DNA from 3 places in the Amycolatopsis sp. NPDC033938 genome. Region 3 is predicted to be linked to each of the others. Evidence: riboswitches for the same ligand, from Rfam matches in the RefSeq annotation. Region 3 holds a riboswitch; each other region holds the start of a gene.
The links. A riboswitch is a leader RNA that binds a small molecule or an ion and turns the genes downstream of it on or off. The one in region 3 is predicted to bind S-adenosylmethionine.
Positions count from the first base shown of each region.

Region 1 (6,419 bases), on a different contig from region 3:
CGGCCATCAGGAGCCGGCACAGCTGCAGACGGCGGCGTTCACCACCGGAGAGGTCTTCGACCGGGGTCCACTGCCTCGCCGCGGGGAAGCCGAGCTTTTCGGCCAGCTGCGAAGCGGAAAGCTCCTGCTTGCCGAACACGACGCGTCCGGAGACCTCTTCGATCGCCTGCAGGACACGCAGGTCACCCGGCAGGTCGTCGAGTTCCTGCCGAAGGTGAGCGAGGCTGACTGTCTTCCCCTCGATGCGACGCCCCGTCTCGGGCTCCTTGTCACCACCGAGCAGCTTGAGCAACGTCGTCTTGCCCGAGCCGTTGACGCCGACCAGCCCGATCCGGTCGCCGGGCCCGATCCGCCACGTGACATGGTCGAGCAGGGTGCGGTCGCCGGCGGTCAGGGTGGCGTCCTCGATTTCCAGCACGGTCTTTCCCAGCCGTCGCCGCGCGAACGCCTGCAGTTCGACCGAGTCACGCGGCTCCGGGACGTCGGAGATCAGCGCCTCTGCCGCCTCGACCCGGTAACGCGGCTTCGAAGTCCTGGCCTGCGGGCCGCGCCGCAGCCACGCGAGTTCCTTACGCGCCAGGTTCTGCCGCTTCTCCTCGGCAGTCGCCGCCAACCTCGCCCGTTCCGCCCGCGCGAAGATCCAGTCGGCGTAACCACCTTCGTACTGTTCGACGCGACCATTGGCGACCTCCCAGGTCACACTCGCGACCGTGTCGAGGAACCACCGGTCGTGGGTGACGACCACGACCGCGATCTTGCGGTTGAGCAGGTGATCCGCCAGCCAGCGCACACCTTCGACGTCCAAGTGGTTCGTCGGCTCGTCGAGGACCACGAGGTCAAGCTCGCCGGTGAGGGCCGCGGCCAGCGCGACTCGGCGCCGTTCACCGCCGGACAGGTTCGCCGTCGGGGTCTCGACACCGAGAGCGGTGATCCCCAGACCGTCCATAATGGACCTGACTCGCGCGTCGGCGGCCCATTCGTGCTCCGCCCCGTAGCGCTCAAGCACGACGTCGCCGATGGTGCTGCCGCCGGGAAGGTCGGTCCGCTGAGTGACGACGGCCATCCGCAGGCCACGGACATGACTCACCCGCCCCGCGTCCGGTTCACTGAGCCCCGCGAGGACTTCCAGCAATGTCGTCTTCCCGCCTCCGTTGAGACCGACGACGCCGACGCGCTGTCCCTCCGCGACACCAAGCGAAACACCGTCGAGCAGCGGGCGCACCCCGTAGGACTTGCTCACCGACTCCAGGTTGACCAAGTTGGCCATTCCTCAGCCGATCCTTTCCAAAAAGCTTGCACCACAAGGAAAATTAAGACATGTTCGTGCGGACATCGTCACGCGTGTACTCGAGGCGGCGCCGGTCGCGGCGCGTCGTCCCCGCCGACCAGCCGGGCGCCGGGAACCGGCCCGTGCGCGACGCGAACCGTCCGGCACACTCCCGCACCGGACAACTCCGCGGCGACCTCGACCGCCGACTGGGCGTCCGCGCAGAGGAACGCGCAGGTCGGTCCGGACCCGGAGACGGTGCCCGCGAGTGCCCCCGCGTTGACCCCCGCCCTCAAGGTGCGCCGCAGTCCAGGACGCAACGAGACGGCGGCCGCCTGCAGGTCGTTCCCAAGAAGCAGGGCCAGCTGCCGAGGGTCACCCGACGCCAGCGCTTCGACCACCGGAGTATGGGAACCGATCCGCGGCGGGTTGCCCTCTTCGCGCAACCTGTCCAGTTCGCCGAACACACGCGGGGTCGAAAGACCACGCTGGTCGAACGCCAGTACCCAGTGGAAGGTATGCCGCGACAGAACCGGCACCAGTTGCTCACCTCGCCCTGTCCCCAGTGCGGTCCCACCGTAAAGCGCGAAGGGAACGTCGCTGCCGAGCTTGGCGGCGATACCGGCCAGTTCGTCGCGGGAGATGTCGAGCTTCCAGAGTGACGCGAGCCCGACCAAGGTCGCGGCCGCGTCAGCGCTGCCCCCGGCCATCCCTCCGGCGACCGGGATGCCTTTGCGGAGCACCACGCGAATCTTGGATTCGCCGTCCGCCTTGCCCACATGAGCCGCCAGCGCCTGCGCGGCCTTCCATGCCAGGTTGTTGGCCCCGGTCGGTACGGAACCTTCCCCCTCGCCGTAGACCTCGACACCCGGGTCTTCGGTGACCGCCACGGTCACCTCGTCGGTCAGGGAAAGCGCCTGGAACACGGTCACCAGCTCGTGGTAGCCGTCCGGACGTACGTCACCGACCGACAGGTGCAGGTTGACCTTGGCGGGAACCCTGACGGTGACTGGAGGCGGTACGACGGCGAGCACGACTCAAGCCTACGTGGCCGCCCCACTTGTGCTGCCTCCAGGAGAAAGAGAACAGGACGAGTCAGACATGAACGGGCCGCCCTGGACGGATTTCGTCCAGGGCGGCCCGTTCATGGAGAAATCAGGCGGCGACGCCCTGCGGTCCGCGAACCGGGTGCGTCACGTGGCCGCCGCGTTCGGCGATCCAGGCGAGCGCGGCGTCCGCGTGCTCACCGCGCACGCCGAGGCGGAACCTGCCGACCGGCGTGTCGCCGATGCGGGTCAGACCGCCCCCGATGGTGGCGAGTTCGACGTCGAAGCGGCCGGCGGCCTCGGGCAGCAGGGCGCCGACCGAAGCGAAGCCGACAAGCACGACGTCTACCGCGCGGTCGTATTTCGAGGCCTGAGCCCGGCTGGTCTCGATCGCGGGAAGCAGCGCCTGCGCCGTCCGGCTGTTCGGGTCGGAGACCAGGTCGAGCACGGTCCCACGTTCGATGATCGCACCGGCTTCGAGAACCGCCACGTCATCGCAGACACGGCGAACCACGCCGGCGTCAGGTGTGGTGAGCAGCACGGTCACGCCCAGCTCGGCGCGCGCACGGTCGAGCACGGTCAAAACCGCGCCGGACTCCTCTGGCCGTACACCCGCGGTCGGGTCGTCGGCCAGGAGCACGGACGGCCCGGCGGCCAAGGCCTTGGCGATCGCCACTCGGCGCAGCTGCCCCTCGGACAGTTCACCCGGCCGCTGATTTGCCCGCGGCGTGAGTCCGACCAGGTCGAGCAGGTTGCCCACCCGGTTCCGGCGCTGCGGTCCGTCGAGGCCGAGCTGTTCGAGCGGTGAAGCGATGTTGCCGGCGATGGTGCGCTCCCCGAGCAGCTCCGGCTTGGTGCTCACGACACCGACCTGGCGGCGGATCTCGCGCAGGCGGCGTCCGTCCAGTGTCCCGGTGTTGAGGCCGTCGAGCCGGACGACGCCCCGGTCAGGACGCTCCTGAAGCCCGATGCAACGCGCGAGGGTCGACTTGCCGGAGCCCGCCGGACCGACGACTCCGAACAGCGAGCCTGCTTGGATGTCCACGCTGACGTCGCGCAGGGCAACGACGGGATTTCCGTTGAGGGGGAAGGACTTCGACAAGTTTTCGACAGTGATCACGAAAGGCTCCATGCGAATGGGGCGCCGCTTCTTTCGAGCGCGCCAACCGTCACCGATTAACCGTCCAGAGCGGACGGATTTCAGAGGTAAGGGAAAAGACTCAGGCAGTAACGGTGGAGCGTCGACACGCACTTACCGTGCGGCGACCTTCATCGACGACACGTCGCCTGGTCAGCAGGAGCGGGTGGGTGACCCTGTTCATTAGGCACAGCCTCCATCGGTCCTGGCGGTAGCACCTGCCCCGTGGGGGGTGGTTGCTGCGACTTCGGCGAGCCAGGTCTCTCAGTCGCTCGGGATGGCTCATTGAGTAAAACCGATCCCACTGGATGAAAGCAAGCGCGTAGGCGCAGATCACACGTCTGGTCGCGTCCATTCTACAGGATCTGCTGTCCATATTATGAGACAACAGCAGTGCTCACAGATACACGTCACGGTGCCTGCCTGCTAAGACAGGCTAGACCAGCGCAGATCGAGGAGAGGGTTTATGCCGTCGTGCTGACCTCAGCCGGCATTTGGCGGGCGACACACCCTCACGCCCGCCCCTGATCACTCGGCCGCGGCGGCGATACGAGCGAATTGATGCACGTCCAACTGCTCGCCGCGAGCCTTGGGGTCGACACCCGCCTTCTCGAGCAACTCTCCCGCCCGTTCGGCGGAACCGGCCCATGACGCCAGCGCCGCGCGCAAAGTCTTTCGCCGCTGCGAAAAAGCGGCGTCGACGACCGCGAACAGGCGCTGCCGGTCCACAGACCACACCAAGTCGCCACGTTCGAAGGCGACCAATGCGGAATCCACATTCGGAACAGGCCAGAACACCGATCGCGGCACCGCGGCGACTTTGCGTGCCTTCCCGTACCACGCCAGCTTGACGCTGGGCACACCGTAAGTCCGGCTCCCTGGCCCGGCGGCCATCCGGTCCGCGACCTCGGTCTGGACCATCACGAGACCGCTGGTCAGCGACGGCAGCTCGGCGAGCAGGTGAAGCACAACGGGAACGGCGACGTTGTACGGCAGGTTCGCGACAAGCGCCGTCGGCCGTTCAGGCAGGTCCTCCGCCTTGATCCGCAGAGCGTCCGCCCCGACGACCGTCAGCCTTTCGGCCCCACCTCGCTCGGCCACCGTGTCCGGCAACCGTCCGGCCAGGACGGGATCGATCTCGACCGCGACAACCTTGGCACCGGTGGCGAGCAGACCGAGGGTCAACGAGCCGAGCCCCGGTCCGACTTCCAGTACGACGTCGTCTTCACCGACTCCTGAAAGATCGACGATACGGCGCACGGTGTTCGGGTCGTGCACGAAATTCTGGCCGAGCTTCTTGGTCGGACGTACGTCCAGCTCGGCCGCCAACGCCCTGATCTCCGCAGGCCCGAGCAGTTCAGTCACCTGACGATCGTAGCCAGCCCCGATGGGCCACGATTGGCCGGTGGACAACGTCGCACTCGAAGGTGAGAAAGTCCGGCTGCGCGACTGGCGGCCGTCGGATATCCGATCGCTCCGCGAGCTACTCGATCCCGCGCGGCCATGGCATAAGACGAACGGCCCGTACTTCGGCCTTCCGACAGCCGCGGATACCGAATCCACGGCGCTCAAGCTCACCACGGCCCAGTCGGAGCCACCCGATCCTCGCAGCAGCCTCGCGGTGACCGACCTGAGCGACGGCCGGTTGATCGGTCAGGTCAGCTGGTACTGGGAGAGCAGGGAAACCGACTGGCGACGGCTGGGACTGGTCATCTACGACGAGCGCTATTGGAACGGCGGGTTCGGTTCCGAGGCCTTGCGACTTTGGACGACATACCTGTTCTCCCGCACCGACGCACTCCGCCTGGACTTCGCCACGTTCTCGGGCAACCCGGGAATGATCGCCGTCGGACGACGGCTGGGGTTCGTCGAGGAAGGCCGGTTCCGGCGCGCTCGGCGCTGGTCTGGCGGTGTGCACGATGCCGTTGTCTACGGCGTCCTCCGCGAGGAGTGGGAGCACATGCATGGCACCAGGCCCCGTTCCCCCGGAACTCGACCGCATCATCCTTCGGACGTCTCCGACGCGACCTAGTCCTACGACGGAGTGATGCGTGCAAGTTCGGGCTGCCAGAGCGTAATGATCATTCACCCGATCGATACCGTGCACTAGTTCGACTCTGGCTCGACAATCGAGGGATGACCAGTACAAACACCCCCAAGACCTTCCCGCTGAACCTGCCGGAAGGTGACCCCGAGCTGCTTCTCCACGAGTTGCAGACACGACTGCGCGAAGGGCGACGCCTTTTCGCCGAGGTCGGCCAGATCCTGGCCGAGATCGAATCCCGCGGTGTCCGAGACCTCTACGGGTACAACTCGATCGCCGTCTTCTACGAGCACGTGGCCCGGGTCTCCCGAGCCGAGGCGAGAAAGGTGACCGGCCGAGCGCTGGCCCTCAACTCGAGACGCACGCGCGACGGGACCACGACTCCACCCGTCGCGCCTATGACCGGAGCCGCGGCCGCCACCGGCGTACTGGCCGAGGCCGGCATCGACCGAATCGTCAAGGTCATGAGGAGGCTGCCAGAGCATGTCGCCGCAAGCGCACGGCTCGACGCCGAGAAAGTGCTGGTCGATCTTGCCAGCGTCGCAAGGCCGCGTGACGTCACGATCGCCGGAACGGATCTGCTCGCGCGTCTCGACCCGGACGGCAACGGCACCGACGACCCAAGCCCGAGAACTCCGCGAAGCGAGTTCTGGTTGCGTCAGAAACGCACCGGTCGTTGGGATATGCGCGGCAACCTCGACCCTGAGACAGGCGCCCGCCTGAACGCGCTTCTCGTGCCGTTGGCACAACCGGCCCCGGACGGGAAAGCCGACAGCCGCACGCCGGCCGAAAGACGCGGCGACGCTTTCGCGGAGATCGTCGATCTTGCGGAGAGCAGTCCGGACGTCCCTATGCCCCGGCAGGCATCAGAGCCGGTCGCAGAACAGCCTGAGCCCGCGGAGCCGGTCGAGAACCCGGCGAACG
Region 1 covers NZ_JBVIRO010000004.1:623,989-630,407, reverse strand. Annotated here, with positions in the region: gene ACZ5ZX_RS15715 (ABC-F family ATP-binding cassette domain-containing protein) at 1-1,267, opposite strand, end outside; gene ACZ5ZX_RS15710 (4-(cytidine 5'-diphospho)-2-C-methyl-D-erythritol kinase) at 1,336-2,301, opposite strand; gene ACZ5ZX_RS15705 (methionine ABC transporter ATP-binding protein) at 2,423-3,433, opposite strand; SAM riboswitch class I at 3,645-3,735, opposite strand; gene rsmA (16S rRNA (adenine(1518)-N(6)/adenine(1519)-N(6))-dimethyltransferase RsmA) at 3,980-4,816, opposite strand; gene ACZ5ZX_RS15695 (GNAT family N-acetyltransferase) at 4,839-5,483, shown strand; gene ACZ5ZX_RS15690 (DUF222 domain-containing protein) at 5,588-6,419, shown strand, end outside.
Region 1: another riboswitch for S-adenosylmethionine. It lies ahead of ACZ5ZX_RS15705 (methionine ABC transporter ATP-binding protein); the one in region 3 lies ahead of thrC (threonine synthase).

Region 2 (6,419 bases), on a different contig from region 3:
GCCACGGTCGCGGTATGCGTCGTGGCGTATTCGAGCGGGCAGCTCGCCCACGCGTCGGGCCTGCTCGCCACCTATGTCGCGGCGCTGGTGCTGGGGAATTCGAAGCTGCCGCACCGCTCGGACACGCTTTCCTTCGCCGAAGGGCTCGGCTGGCTAGCGCAGATCGGGCTGTTCGTCCTGCTGGGCCTGTTCGCCTCGCCGGGCAGGATCCTGGAGAGCCTGGTGCAAGGGCTGGTGGCGGGCGCGGTCGTGTTGCTGCTGGCCCGTCCGCTGTCGGTGGTGCTGTCGGCGCTGCCGTTCAAGATCCCGTGGCGAGAACAGGTGTTCCTGTCCTGGGCCGGATTGCGCGGGGCGGTTCCGATCGTGCTCGCGCTGATCCCGCTTTCGTCCGGGGTGCCCGGCGCGCAGGAACTCGTCGACGCGGTGTTCGTCCTGGTCATCGTGCTGACCCTGCTCCAGGGCGCGACCTTGACCCCGCTCGCCAGGGTGCTCGGGCTGGCACAGCGCGCCGAAGCGCACGAGATCGACGTCGACTCCGCGCCACTCGACGAGATGGGTGCCGAGCTGCTGCAGGTCCGCATCCATCCCGGATCCAAGATGCACGGCGTCTACCTGGCGGAACTGCGGCTTCCGGTGGGGGCGACGATCAGCCTGCTCGTCCGCGACGGCACCGGGTTCACGCCCAACAAGAACACCCGGCTCCAGGAACGGGATCAGTTACTCGTCGTGACCACCTCCGACGCGCGTGACGGTGCCGAACGACGACTCCGTGCCGTCGACCGGGCTGGTCGCCTCGCCAGGTGGAAGGGCGAATCCGGCCAGTAGGTCACGGACCCGCACCAGTCGTTCGTCGGTTGATCTCAGAAAATTCGTCACGGGTTATTCCCTTTTGTACTCCTTTTGGATTACTTTCCCGGCAATCCACTCCATCGAATGGGTGAGTGTCACGGGTTAAGGAGTACGCAAGGTGACGAAGCTTCGTGCGCAGTTCGCCGGTCTGGGGGCCGCGGCCGTTCTCGTCGGGGTGATCCTGTCGGCGCCCGCGTCGGCCGCGGCCGCGTTCCCGGCGTTCGGCTTGCCGTTCGACACCGGTCAGCGGGTCTACTCGGCGGGGATCCACTCGGACAACGGGGCCTCCGGCGTGAAGAACGCCATCGACTTCAGCCCGGCGGACAAGACCGTCCGCGTCCCGCTGGCCGGCACCGTCCGGATCCAGCACTGCGACGGCGGCGACTGGGTGACCGTCGACCACGACGGCGGCTGGCGGACCGGGTACTACCACCTGGAGGGCATTTCGGTCACCGACGGCCAGCGGGTCGTCCCGGGCGACGTCCTCGGCCGGACCGGCAACGCGCTGCCCTGCGGTGGCAGCAGCACCGGCGCGCACGTGCACTTCACCCTGTGGACCCTGCCCGCCGCCGCCGCACAGGGCGGCGACTCCCGCGACTTCGGCGTCGGCGCGGGCAACTGGAACGGGATGTCCTACGACGAGGTCTCGACCAAGGTCGCCGAGGCGTACGGCGAAGCGATCGACGGCAAGATCTTCGGCGGCTGGCAGTTCACGGCGGGCACCGAGCAGTACTCGGGTACCGCCACCGAGGTCGACTCCCGCTCCGTCGTTTCCCTGCCCGGCCGCTTCCGCGTCTGACGTCACGCGAGGTTCTTCTCGCTTGCGGAGTACGTGAGCGGCGTCTCAACATGCGGGCAAAGGGTGGCTCGATCGCCGGGGTATCCGCTAACTTCGTCCCTAGGTCACGAGTGTCAGCGTCAAGCCCCGGCTAGCTGACCGGCAACCCTCCTTCCGCGGTGGGGTGCCCCGGGTGAGGACCTGGCTCGTCGCGCGGTGCGACGGGCAAGCGCGGGATCCTCGTCGGGTCCCCTGGCCCGGAGGATGACGATGACTCTCGCTCTCGAACGCACCAGCACCCCCGCCACCGTCGCGGAAACCGTTGCGACGCACGAAATCCCGGCGGTCGCCTGCGCCGATCTGCGGGTTCCGCTCGTCACCGGCGGCGACATCGGGTACGCCAACCTCGACCACGCGGCGAGCGCGCCCTGTCTGGACAAGGTGCGTGCGGCGGTCGACGAGTTCCTGCCCTGGTACGCCAGCGTGCACCGCGGCGCGGGGTTCGCTTCGCAGATCTCCACCAAACTTTACGAGCGCACGCGCGGGATCCTGCGGAAGTTCGTCGACGCCCGTTCCACCGACACCGTCGTGTTCACCCGTAACACCACCGATTCCTTCAACCTGCTCGCCCGCAGCCTGCCGAAGCACACGTCGGTCGTCGTGTTCGACACCGAGCACCACGCCGCCTTGCTGCCGTGGAAGGGTCCGAACGTCCGGCGGATCAAGACGCCGCGCACCCGGCTCGCCGCGGTGTCCGCTGTGGACGAAGCACTCGCGGACTGCCCGCAGGGCCCGCGGCTGGTCGTCGTCACCGGCGCGTCCAACGTGACCGGGGAACTGTTGCCGGTCAAGGAGATCGCCGCCGTGGCGCGACGGCACGGCGCCCGGATCGCACTCGACGCCGCGCAGCTCGCGCCGCACCGCCGGATCTCCGTGCGCGAACTGGACGTCGACTACATCGCGCTGTCCGGCCACAAGCTGTACGCGCCTTTCGGTGCCGGTGCGCTGATCGGCCGCGCAGACTGGCTCCGCGCCGCCCAGCCGTACCTCGCCGGTGGCGGTGCGACGAAACTCGTCACCCGCGACTCCGAGGACATCGGTGTCGTCTGGAACGCGGGCGCCGAGCGGCACGAAGCCGGTTCCCCCAACACCGTCGGCGTCTACGCCCTCGGTGTCGCCTGCGAGACGCTGGCCGGGAATTGGGACGCGGTCGTCGCCCACGAGGACGAACTGCTGGCCCGGCTGCGGCGCGGTCTCGCCGGTATCCCCGGTTTCGCCGAGCTGCGGTTGTTCGACGCGCCGGTGGACAGGGTCGGCACGCTGAGCTTCGTCGTCGACGGCTTCGAGCCCGGCTGGCTCGCCGCCGTCCTGTCCGCGGAGTACGGCATCGGGGTGCGGGACGGCGCGTTCTGCGCGCATATCGCGACCAAGCGGCTGATCTCCGCCGCCGGTTCGGCCGGTCAGCAGGCCGTCCGGGTCAGTCTCGGCCTCGGCAGCACCGCCGAGCATGTGGACCGGCTCGTGCTGGCGCTGCGCCAGATCGTCGCCCGCGGCGCCCGCTGGCAGTACGGAAAGCCGGAAGGCCGCTGGGTGCCGGAGAACGATCCGCGGGAGCTTCCCCCGTTCTGCGCCTGACCCACTACCCTCACCCCGTATGGGGAACGAGCGACCGCGTTACTGGTTTCCGTTGGCACTGCTGGGGTTCGCCCAGCTGATCGTGGTGGCGCTGTCGTTCGGCCCGCCGTGGTCGGGGGGCTGGTTCGCCTACGCGCCCGCCACGGGCGGGCAGCAGTTCCTGACACAGAAGCTGTACGGCGTGGAAATGAGCCGCGAAAACGCGATCGCGTTGGACGCGTCGTTCTCCGGCGTCGGCCGCACTGACGGCTGGTTGTTCGCGGTGCTCGCGACCTACCTTGGCACAGTGCTCTTCTACGCCGTCAAGGCCAGGCGGGCGGGTAACGGACCGCGGTGGTGGAAGGTACTCGCGCTCGCCGTCGGCGGGCTGGTCGGCATCCTGCTGGCGGATCTGGTCGGCTACTGGGAATTCGACATGGACGGCGACGTGCGGAGCGCGGTCCTGCTGACGGTGGGGCTGCTCCTGCTCGCCTGGCTGGACCGCAGTGTGGTGATCCTGGTCGCGGCCGCGGCGTTCGTGCTCTGCGCGGTCGTGCTCGCCCAAGGACAGCTCGCGCTCCTGCTGTCGTCACTGGTCGTGCTCGCCGGGGCGTTCGCGGCGCTGCTGAGCAGGCCGAAGGCGGCCGCCGAGGGGGACTGAGCACGCTCCGTGGAGAATGGGGGAGTGAGTACAGAGCCCGAGACCGCGCCACCATCGCCGCCGTTGCCCAAGAAGCGCGTCGCCGTGGTGTTCGTCGTCGCCGCCGTGCTGTGGGGGATCGATCTCCTCACCAAGCAGATCGCCGTGTCCACGCTGGAGGGCAAGCAACCGGTCGAGTTCCTCGGCGGGCTGGTGTACTTCCAGCTGGTGCGCAACCCCGGCGCCGCCTTCTCGATGGCGACCGGGCTGACCTGGGTGCTCGCGCTGGTCGCGGCCGCGGTCGTGGTCGCCATCATCTGGCTGTCGCGGCGGCTGCGCTCGACCGGCTGGGCGATCGGCCTCGGGCTGGTGCTGGCCGGCGCGCTCGGCAACCTGACCGACCGGATCTTCCGCGCGCCGGGCCCGCTGCGGGGGCACGTGGTCGACATGATCTCCGCGTTCGCGCCGAACGGGCAGGGCTGGGCGATCTTCAACGTCGCCGACTCCGCCATCTGCGTCGGCGGCGTGCTCATCGTCATCCTTTCCCTGCTGGGCAAGGACTACGACGGAACATCTACAAAGGACAAGAAGAAGGCGGCAACAGAATGAGCGCGCGCATGCTGCCCGTTCCCGACGGGCTCGACGGAATGCGCGTCGACGCGGGACTGGCGAAACTGCTGGGACTTTCCCGCACCGTCGTGGCGGAGCTGGCCGAATCCGGGGAGATCCTGCTCGACGGCAGGCCCGCCGGGAAGTCGGACCGGCTGGCCGCGGGCGGACTCCTCGAAGTGACGCTGCCCGATCCGGCGTCGCCGATCGAGGTCGTCGCGGAGCCCGTCGAGGGCATGAAGATCCTGCACGACGATGACGACATCGTGGTGATCTCGAAGCCGGTCGGCGTCGCCGTGCACCCGAGCCCCGGCTGGACCGGCCCGACCGTGGTCGGCGGGCTCGCCGCCAGCGGGCTGCGGATCTCGACCTCCGGTGCGGCCGAACGCCAGGGTGTCGTGCACCGGCTGGACGCGGGCACCACCGGCGTGATGGTGGTGGCCAAGAGCGAGCACGCGTACACCGTGCTGAAGCGGGCGTTCAAGGAACGCACCGTCGACAAGGGCTACCACGCGATCGTCCAGGGCCATCCGGATCCGACGCGCGGCACCATCGACGCGCCGATCGACCGGCATCCCCGGCACGACTACAAGTTCGCCGTCGTCCAGGGTGGACGCCCCAGCGTCACGCACTACGAGGTCGTCGAGGCCTTCCGTGCCGCGTCGCTCGCCCAGATCAAGCTCGAGACCGGGCGAACCCACCAGATCCGGGTGCACTTCTCGGCGCTCAAGCACCCGTGTGTCGGTGACCTGACCTACGGCGCCGACCCGGTGCTGGCGCGCAAGCTCGGGCTGTCCCGGCAGTGGCTGCACGCGAAGACGCTCGGCTTCGCCCACCCCGCCGACGGGCGCTGGGTCGAGTTCGAGTCGGAGTACCCGGACGACCTCGCCAACGCGCTGCGCATCCTCCAGGACGAGAACTAGCCCGGCTGGCGCTAGTCGTCGATCGACCAGGTGATGGTGCGTTCGTCCGGTTCCGGGCGGGGTGACCACCGGACGGCGACCACGCGGGTGGCGTCCGGCAGCACGTAGACGGTGTGGCCGCCGAGGGTCTCGCCCGGCCGGACGCCGATCTTGTGCGGCGGACGCGAGGTCAGGGAGACCGGCGCCTTCGCGATCGGCTTGCCGTCCGCGGTGAGCAGTTCGAGGTAGTTGTCCGGAAGGGACACGAACGGGGTGTTCCCGCGGTTGGTGATCTCGGTGTGCACCACGACCGACCGTTCACCGGCCTCCAGCGAGTAGCCCGCCGCGCTGAACAGGTAATCCGCCGGATCCTGGACCTCGAGCAACTGGACGGCGAGCTGCTCGCCCTCCAGCCCCTGGGTCTCCATGACGTCGCCTGTCCGGCCCTTCTTGCCCTCCGGGGCCCGCGGCGGCGCGACCTGCGGCTCGTCGCCGCGGGCCCAGGACGCGGTCTGCGGGACACCCCAGGTGCTCATCACCGGATCGGGGGGCGGCATCGGAGGCGCGAACTGCTGCGGCGGCGCGGGCGGACGCTGTGGTGGCTGCTGAGGCGGTGCCATCGGCTGTCGCACCGGGGCCGAGGGCGGCCCGGGGTAACGGCCCGACGGCGTGCCGTGCACGTTGTACGGCCCCGACGGAGTTCCCTGGACGTTGTACGGGCCGGAAGGGGTGCCTTGCACGTTGTACGGACCGGACGGCGTGCCCTGGACGTTGTGCGGTCCGGAGTGGCCCGGCGGGCGCTGAGGCTGTTGAGGTTGTGGTGGCTGCTGCGCCCAGGAAGGCGGCGAGCTCGCGATGGCGGCCCGCAGCCCGTTCGGGTCGCTTTCCACGCCCACGAGCAGCGGCAACCCGCTGCCGGAGAGGGCGACCAGCCGGTACGCGACCTCGCGCGGGTCCATGCCGACCTTGGCCGCCAGTTCGTGCACGGCCGCCTTGCCCATGTCCGCGAGGGCGGCGAGCAGTCGGG
Region 2 covers NZ_JBVIRO010000015.1:22,344-28,762, reverse strand. Annotated here, with positions in the region: gene ACZ5ZX_RS30310 (potassium/proton antiporter) at 1-825, shown strand, start outside; gene ACZ5ZX_RS30305 (M23 family metallopeptidase) at 968-1,648, shown strand; SAM riboswitch class IV at 1,751-1,865, shown strand; gene ACZ5ZX_RS30300 (aminotransferase class V-fold PLP-dependent enzyme) at 1,898-3,262, shown strand; gene ACZ5ZX_RS30295 (hypothetical protein) at 3,282-3,902, shown strand; gene lspA (signal peptidase II) at 3,927-4,490, shown strand; gene ACZ5ZX_RS30285 (RluA family pseudouridine synthase) at 4,487-5,413, shown strand; gene ACZ5ZX_RS30280 (AsnC family protein) at 5,425-6,419, opposite strand, start outside.
Region 2: another riboswitch for S-adenosylmethionine. It lies ahead of ACZ5ZX_RS30300 (aminotransferase class V-fold PLP-dependent enzyme); the one in region 3 lies ahead of thrC (threonine synthase).

Region 3 (6,419 bases):
CGGGCCGCGGACATCCGCCGCCGCGGCCGCCGCGGGGCTCGCCGGGTTCGTGGTCCTCGCCGGACCCGCGCCCAGCGTGCTCCGTGCCGGAGTGATGGGTGCGGTGGGGTTGCTGGCGCTGGCACTGGGCCGCCGGGGTTCGGCGCTGCCCGCATTGGGGTTCGCCGTGGCGGGCCTGGTCGTGGCCGATCCCGCGATGGCGGCCGATTTCGGGTTCGCCCTTTCGGTGCTGGCCACGGCCGGGCTGGTACTGCTGGCTCCGCGGTGGGCCGAGTGGCTGGTCGGACGTGGCGTGCCGTCCGGCTATGCCGAGGGACTGGCCGTTCCGCTGGCCGCGTTCGTGGTGACGGCGCCGGTCATCGCGGGGATGGCGGGATCGGTCAGTCTCGTCTCGGTGGTGACCAACGTGCTCGCCGCGCCGGTGGTCGCCCCGGCCACCGTGTGCGGCGTGCTCGCCACCGTCATCGGGCCATGGTGGCCTGCGGCGGGAAGACTGCTGGTCCGCCTGACCGAACCCGAGGCGAGCTGGCTCATCACCGTGGCCCGTCACGGCGCCCGTGCGCCGGGAGCGGTCGTGGAGTGGCCGGGTGGCTGGTGGGGCGGGCTCTTGGCGGCCGCCCTGCTGGTCGTACTGCTTGTCGCCGTCCGGCTGCGGTATGCCCGGATCCTGGTGGCGATCGCCTTGGCGGGCGGACTCCTCGTCTTCGTGCCGGCGCGGGTGCTCGCCCCGGCGTGGCCGCCGGCGTCGTGGAGTGCCGTCGCCTGCGACGTCGGGCAGGGCGATGCCGTGGTCCTCGCGACGGCCGAACCGGGGAGGGCGATCCTGGTCGACACCGGCCCGGAACCGGGACCGGTCGACGAGTGCCTGAGCAGGCTCGGCGTGGACCGCGTTCCGCTGATCGTGCTGAGCCATCTGCACGCCGACCACATCGGCGGTCTCGAATCCGTCTTCGAGGGCCGATCGGTCGGTGCGGTCGCCGTCGGTCCGGGACGGGCGCCCGCGTGGGCGTGGCAGCAGGTCGCCGACGAGACCGCGCGCCGTGGGATTCCCTTGCTGGAACTCGGGATCGGGCAACGGCTGGACTGGCCGGGACTGTCACTGGAGGTACTGGGGCCGCGTTATGTCACGCGGCGATCGGTCCTCGAACAGGACGGCACGGTGATCAACAACGGATCGGTAGTCCTGCGGGCCGGGACCCCGGCTGGCCGGTTACTGCTGACCGGCGACGTCGAGCTCGCCGCGCAGGCCGACCTGATGGCGGAGGGGGTCGATCTGCGTGCCGAGATCCTGAAAGTGCCGCACCACGGAAGCCGTTACACGGCACCGGATTTCCTCAACGTCGTCGCGCCGAGGGTCGCGTTGGTGAGTGTCGGCGCGGGTAACACCTACGGCCATCCGAGCAAGTCCACTTTGGACAACCTGGTGGCCGTCGGCGCCTTGGTCGCCAGGACGGACACGGACGGCGACACCGCGGTCGTCGCCGACGCGCGGGGTCTCGCCCTGCTGCGCCGGGGTGAGGCCCGCGGCCCGCCTCGTTCCTGAGGCGGGCCGGCGGGATCTCAGATGCCGAGTGCCTCGCGGACAGCGTCGGCCGAAGCGCTGACGGTGGCCTTCGGGCCGACCTTGTCCTCGATGGCGTCGAGGGTCTTGAGGCCGTCACCGGTGATCAGCAGCACGATCTCGGCGTCCGGGTCGAGCTTGCCGGTCTCGATGAGCTTCTTGGCCGTCGCCACGGTGACCCCGCCGGCGGTCTCGGTGAAGATGCCCTCAGTGCGGGCGAGCAGCCGGATGCCTTCGACGACCTCTTCGTCGGTGACGTCTTCGATCGCTCCGCCGGTGCGGTTGACCACGTCGAGGACGTACGGGCCGTCGGCCGGGTTACCGATCGCCAGCGACCGGGCGATCGTGTCCGGCTTGACCGGCTGGACGACGTCGTGGCCCGCGCGGAACGCGGCCGAGACGGGGGAGCAGCCGGTGGCCTGCGCGCCGAACACCTTGTACGGCGTTTCCTCGACGAGGCCGAGCTGTCCGAACTCGCGGAAACCCTTGTCCACCTTGGTGAGCTGGGAACCGGAGGCGATCGGCACCACGATCTGCGGGGGAAGGCGCCAGCCGAGCTGCTCGGCGACCTCGAAGGCCAGTGTCTTGGAGCCTTCCGAGTAGTAGGGCCGGACGTTCACGTTCACGAACGCCCAGCTCTCCTGCTCCGCGGCGAGCTGGGTGGCGAGCCGGTTCACGTCGTCGTAGTTGCCGTCGACCGCGATCAGGTCACCGTCGTACACGGCGGTGGTGAGGATCTTGGCGCGTTCGAGGGTCTTCGGGATCAGCACGACCGACCGCCAGCCGGCGCGGGCCGCCGCGGCGGCGACCGCGTTGGCCAGGTTGCCGGTCGAGGGACAGGCGAGCACCTCGAACCCGAACTCGCGCGCGGCCGCGAGCGCGACGGCCACCACGCGGTCCTTGAACGAGTGGGTGGGGTTGCCCGTGTCGTCCTTGACCCAGATCTTCTTGACACCGAGCGCTTTCGCGAGCCTGTCGGCCTGGACGAGCCGGGTGGCGCCGGGTTCGGTGTTGGGGATTTCTTCGACGTTCGAGGGAACGGGAAGGAGCTTCTTGTAGCGCCAGATGTTCTTCGGCCCCGCTTCGATGTCCTCGCGGCGCACGCGGCCGAAGTCGTAGGCGACCTCGAGCGGCGAGAAGTCCTCGGCGGAAACGAATTCGGGGGCGAGCGGCTGCCGGTGTCCCTCTTCCTTCGACACCAGTTCGACGGCCGGTCCGAGATCCGGGGTCTTGGTGGTGGAGGTCGTGCCGAGGGTTGCGGTCATCGCGAGGTCCTTTCCTCATCTGCCCCGCCGAGGCGGGCCGGAATTGGCACCGTGTTCGTCAGCTATCCCACGATCGCGGGATGACAGGCTGACGCCGGTTGCCGGGGCTTCATCGGGCCGTTCCCTCTGCCCCTCTGGATGAGCGGTATTCACTTGTCGGCACGCGCATGATCGCGTCGCCTCGCTAACACCGTACGACATGGGGCTCGCGTGGGGCCACCGTGCCCGGAACACATCACCGGACAAAGCACACGAGAGGAGGAGTGGCAGGATCGTCACCGTGACGACGCAAGCTTCCGCCCCATCGCCGCTGGTCCTGGTCCTCGGTGAGGAAGAGCTGCTGATCGAACGCGCGATCCGTGGCGCTTCGGACGCGGCCAAAGCGGTCGACCCGACGGCGGATCTCAGCCGCATCCGGGTGTCGGACCTCACAGTTCCGGCACTCGCGGAGATGGTCAGCCCCTCACTGTTCGCCGAAGCCCGGGTCATCGTGCTCGAATCCGCGCACGACATCTCACAAGAGCTCGCCGACGGGGTGATGGCCTACGTCAAGGCGCCCGCTGACGGCATCGTGCTCGTCGTCGTGCACAGCGGAGGCGGCCGGAGCAAGGCCGCCAAGGCGCTCCCCGCTGCCTTGAAGAAGGCAGGAGCGGAAGTCGTCGAGTGCTCGAAGCTGACCAAGCCCGCTGAGCGAGAGTCCTTTGTCCGCAACGAAGTCCGCCGGGTGGGCGGAAAGATCGACGGCGCGGCCGTGCTCGCGCTGATCGACGCGGTCGGCTCGGATCTGCGCGAGTTGTCGTCGGCCGCGACACAGCTCGTCGCGGACTCCGGGGGAGTGGTCGACGAGCAGGCGGTCCGCCGCTACCACCGGGGTCGCGCGGATGTGAACGGGTTCGCCGTCGCCGAGAAGGCCGTCGCCGGTGACAAGGCGGCGGCGCTGGAGTCACTGCGCTGGGCGATGCAGCTCGGCGTCCCGCACGTACTGGTCGCGGACGCCCTCGCCGACGCGGTCCGGACGATCGCACGGGTGTCCGGCGCCGGTCGCGGGAACCCGAACCAGATGGCGGGCGAGCTGGGGATGCCGCCGTGGAAGGTGCGCAAGGCCCAGGGACAGGCCCGCGGCTGGGGGCAGGACGGTCTCGCCACCGCGATGCGGATCGTCGCCCGGCTCAACGCCGAGGTCAAGGGGGTTGCGGCCGACCCGGAGTACGCGCTGGAACGCGCCGTGCTGGAGGTCGTCGACGCGCACGGCATCAGCCGCTGAACATGGCGAAGGGCCCCGGCGACTCGCGTCACCGGGGCCCTTCGAAAGCCGATCAGAGAGAGTTCGCGCGCTTCGCGAGCGCGGACTTCTTGTTGGCGGCCTGGTTGGCGTGGATAACGCCCTTGGTGACGGCCTTGTCCAGCTTCTTGGCCGCGTCCTTCTGCAGCTCCAGGGCCTTGGCCTTGTCGCCGGCGTCGGCGGCCTCGCGGAACTTGCGGATCGCGGTCTTCACCGAGGACCGGATCGCCTGGTTGCGCTGACGCGCCTTCTCGTTGGTGGTGATGCGCTTGATCTGCGACTTGATGTTGGCCACGGGGGCGCTCCTCTTGATCTCTCGGTGGTTTCACCGCCGCGCTGTGACTGGCCCTGCGCGCTCGAGAAAGCGGCGCGGGTTTCCTCCATGACGGAATGCCACACGGCGATGAGGAGCAAGCTTAACAGTCGTCCCGAGGCAGATCGCGGCCGCCTCCGGACGAGTGCTTGCGGTACGGTGAAGATCGTAGTGCCTAGGGTTCCGCCGCCTGCCCGTTCCGCGAAACACACAATCAGGGCAGGTGGGGCAGGTCCGAGCGGCACCATCGGCGGGGCCGGAAGCGCCGCCGTTCATCTGACGGGACAAAAGCCTGGAGGACCGGGTTTTCCGCATGCGCGGAAAACGTGAAAGGTCCCCAGTGAACGCCACCGCCCTGTCCCTTGTCCTCGCCGCCGCCGTCATCCACGCCGGCTGGAACCTGGCCGCCAAGCGGATCCGCAGTGGCGGAGCCCGGTTCGTGTGGGCCTACTACAGTCTTTCCGCGGTTCTGCTCCTGCCCGTCATGGTGATCTCATTGATCGTGGAGCCGCAACGTCCACAGTGGACGTGGTTGCTCGCCTCGGCGGTCACCGCCGTGTTGCACGTCACCTACGGGGTCGTCCTCCAGCGGGGTTACGCCGTCGGTGACCTGTCCGTCGTGTATCCACTCGCCCGGGGTACCGGGCCGCTGATCTCGGTGCTCGCGGCCGTCGTGCTGCTCGGCGAGCGGCCGGGTCCGCTCGGCCTGGTGGGTGCGTTCCTGGTGGTCGCCGGGGTACTGGTCATCGGGACCGGACGGTCCCCGGCGCACGCCGACGCCGCGGATCGCGTCGCTCGCCGCAAGGGCGTGGCGTACGGGCTGCTGACCGGGCTCACGATCGCCGCGTACACGCTTTGGGACGCGCATTCGGTCACCGGTCTCGGTGTCCCGCCGATCGTCTACTTCGGAACCGGCGCGGTCGTGCAGAGCCTGCTGATGGCGCCGTACGCACTGAAGGACCGTGAAGAGGTCTCGTGGCTTTGGCGCGAGCACAAGCGTGAAGTCCTTCTCGTCGGCCTGCTCTCGCCGGTCGCCTATCTGCTGGTCCTCTACGCCCTTCAGATCGCTCCCGTGAGCCTCGTCGCACCGGCGAGGGAGCTCAGCATCGTCCTTGGCGGCTTGGCCGCCTGGCTGGTGCTGGGAGAGGCGAACGCCGTCCGCAGGCTGGCCGGGTCGGTGGTGGTGCTGGCGGGTATCACCGCGATTGCGATGGCCTGAACACATCCGGTAGGGATTGAGCCATGGACGTGCTGAGCAGCAGGGTGCTGATCCACCCGAAGGACCTCGATGTGTCGACGGCGTTCTATCGGGACACCCTGGGCCTGGCCATCGACAAGGAGTTCCCCGGTGGAACGGTGTTCTTCGCCGGGAACGGGTCGATCGAGATCGTGGGGACCGGGAAGACCGGTCCGACCCCGGACGTCGCCTTGTGGCTCCAGGTCCGGGACCTGACGGCGGCGCTGGAGGAACTCGCCGCGAAGGGTCTGGAGCCGGTCCGCGAAGCCCGGCGTGAACCGTGGGGCCTGGACGAGGCGTGGATCGCCGACCCCGACGGCACCAGGATCGTGCTGGTCGAGGTGCCGCGTGAGCATCCCTTGCGCACCGATCCGCGTTAGGTCGCGGGTTTGACCGCGCGGAGCTGAGCGGCCAGTGACGCGCCGAACCCCGGCGGATCCCAGGTCCAGGTCTGCAGGTCGGTGAAGCCGGCCGCGGCCGCCTCGTCGGCCAGTTCGTGCCGTGACACAGGCAGCCATTTCTCGTGCGACGAGAGCAACAGCCTGCCGCCGGGCCGGAGCACGCGGAACAGTTCGGTGAACCCGGCTGTCCTGTCCTCCCACAGCTGCACGTTGTTGACGCTCAGGACCACGTCGACGCTCTCGTCCGGCTCACCCGTGGAGGCGGCGGTACCGCTGCGCAGTTCCACCTTGTCTCCGCACCGGCGGCGGGAGCGGGCGATCATCTCCGCCGACGGGTCGACGCCGATGGCGCGGGCGGCG
Region 3 covers NZ_JBVIRO010000021.1:82,296-88,714, reverse strand. Annotated here, with positions in the region: gene ACZ5ZX_RS35535 (ComEC/Rec2 family competence protein) at 1-1,543, shown strand, start outside; gene thrC (threonine synthase) at 1,561-2,826, opposite strand; SAM riboswitch class I at 2,839-2,971, opposite strand; gene holA (DNA polymerase III subunit delta) at 3,107-4,090, shown strand; gene rpsT (30S ribosomal protein S20) at 4,143-4,403, opposite strand; gene ACZ5ZX_RS35515 (EamA family transporter) at 4,735-5,640, shown strand; gene ACZ5ZX_RS35510 (VOC family protein) at 5,664-6,038, shown strand; gene ACZ5ZX_RS35505 (class I SAM-dependent methyltransferase) at 6,035-6,419, opposite strand, start outside.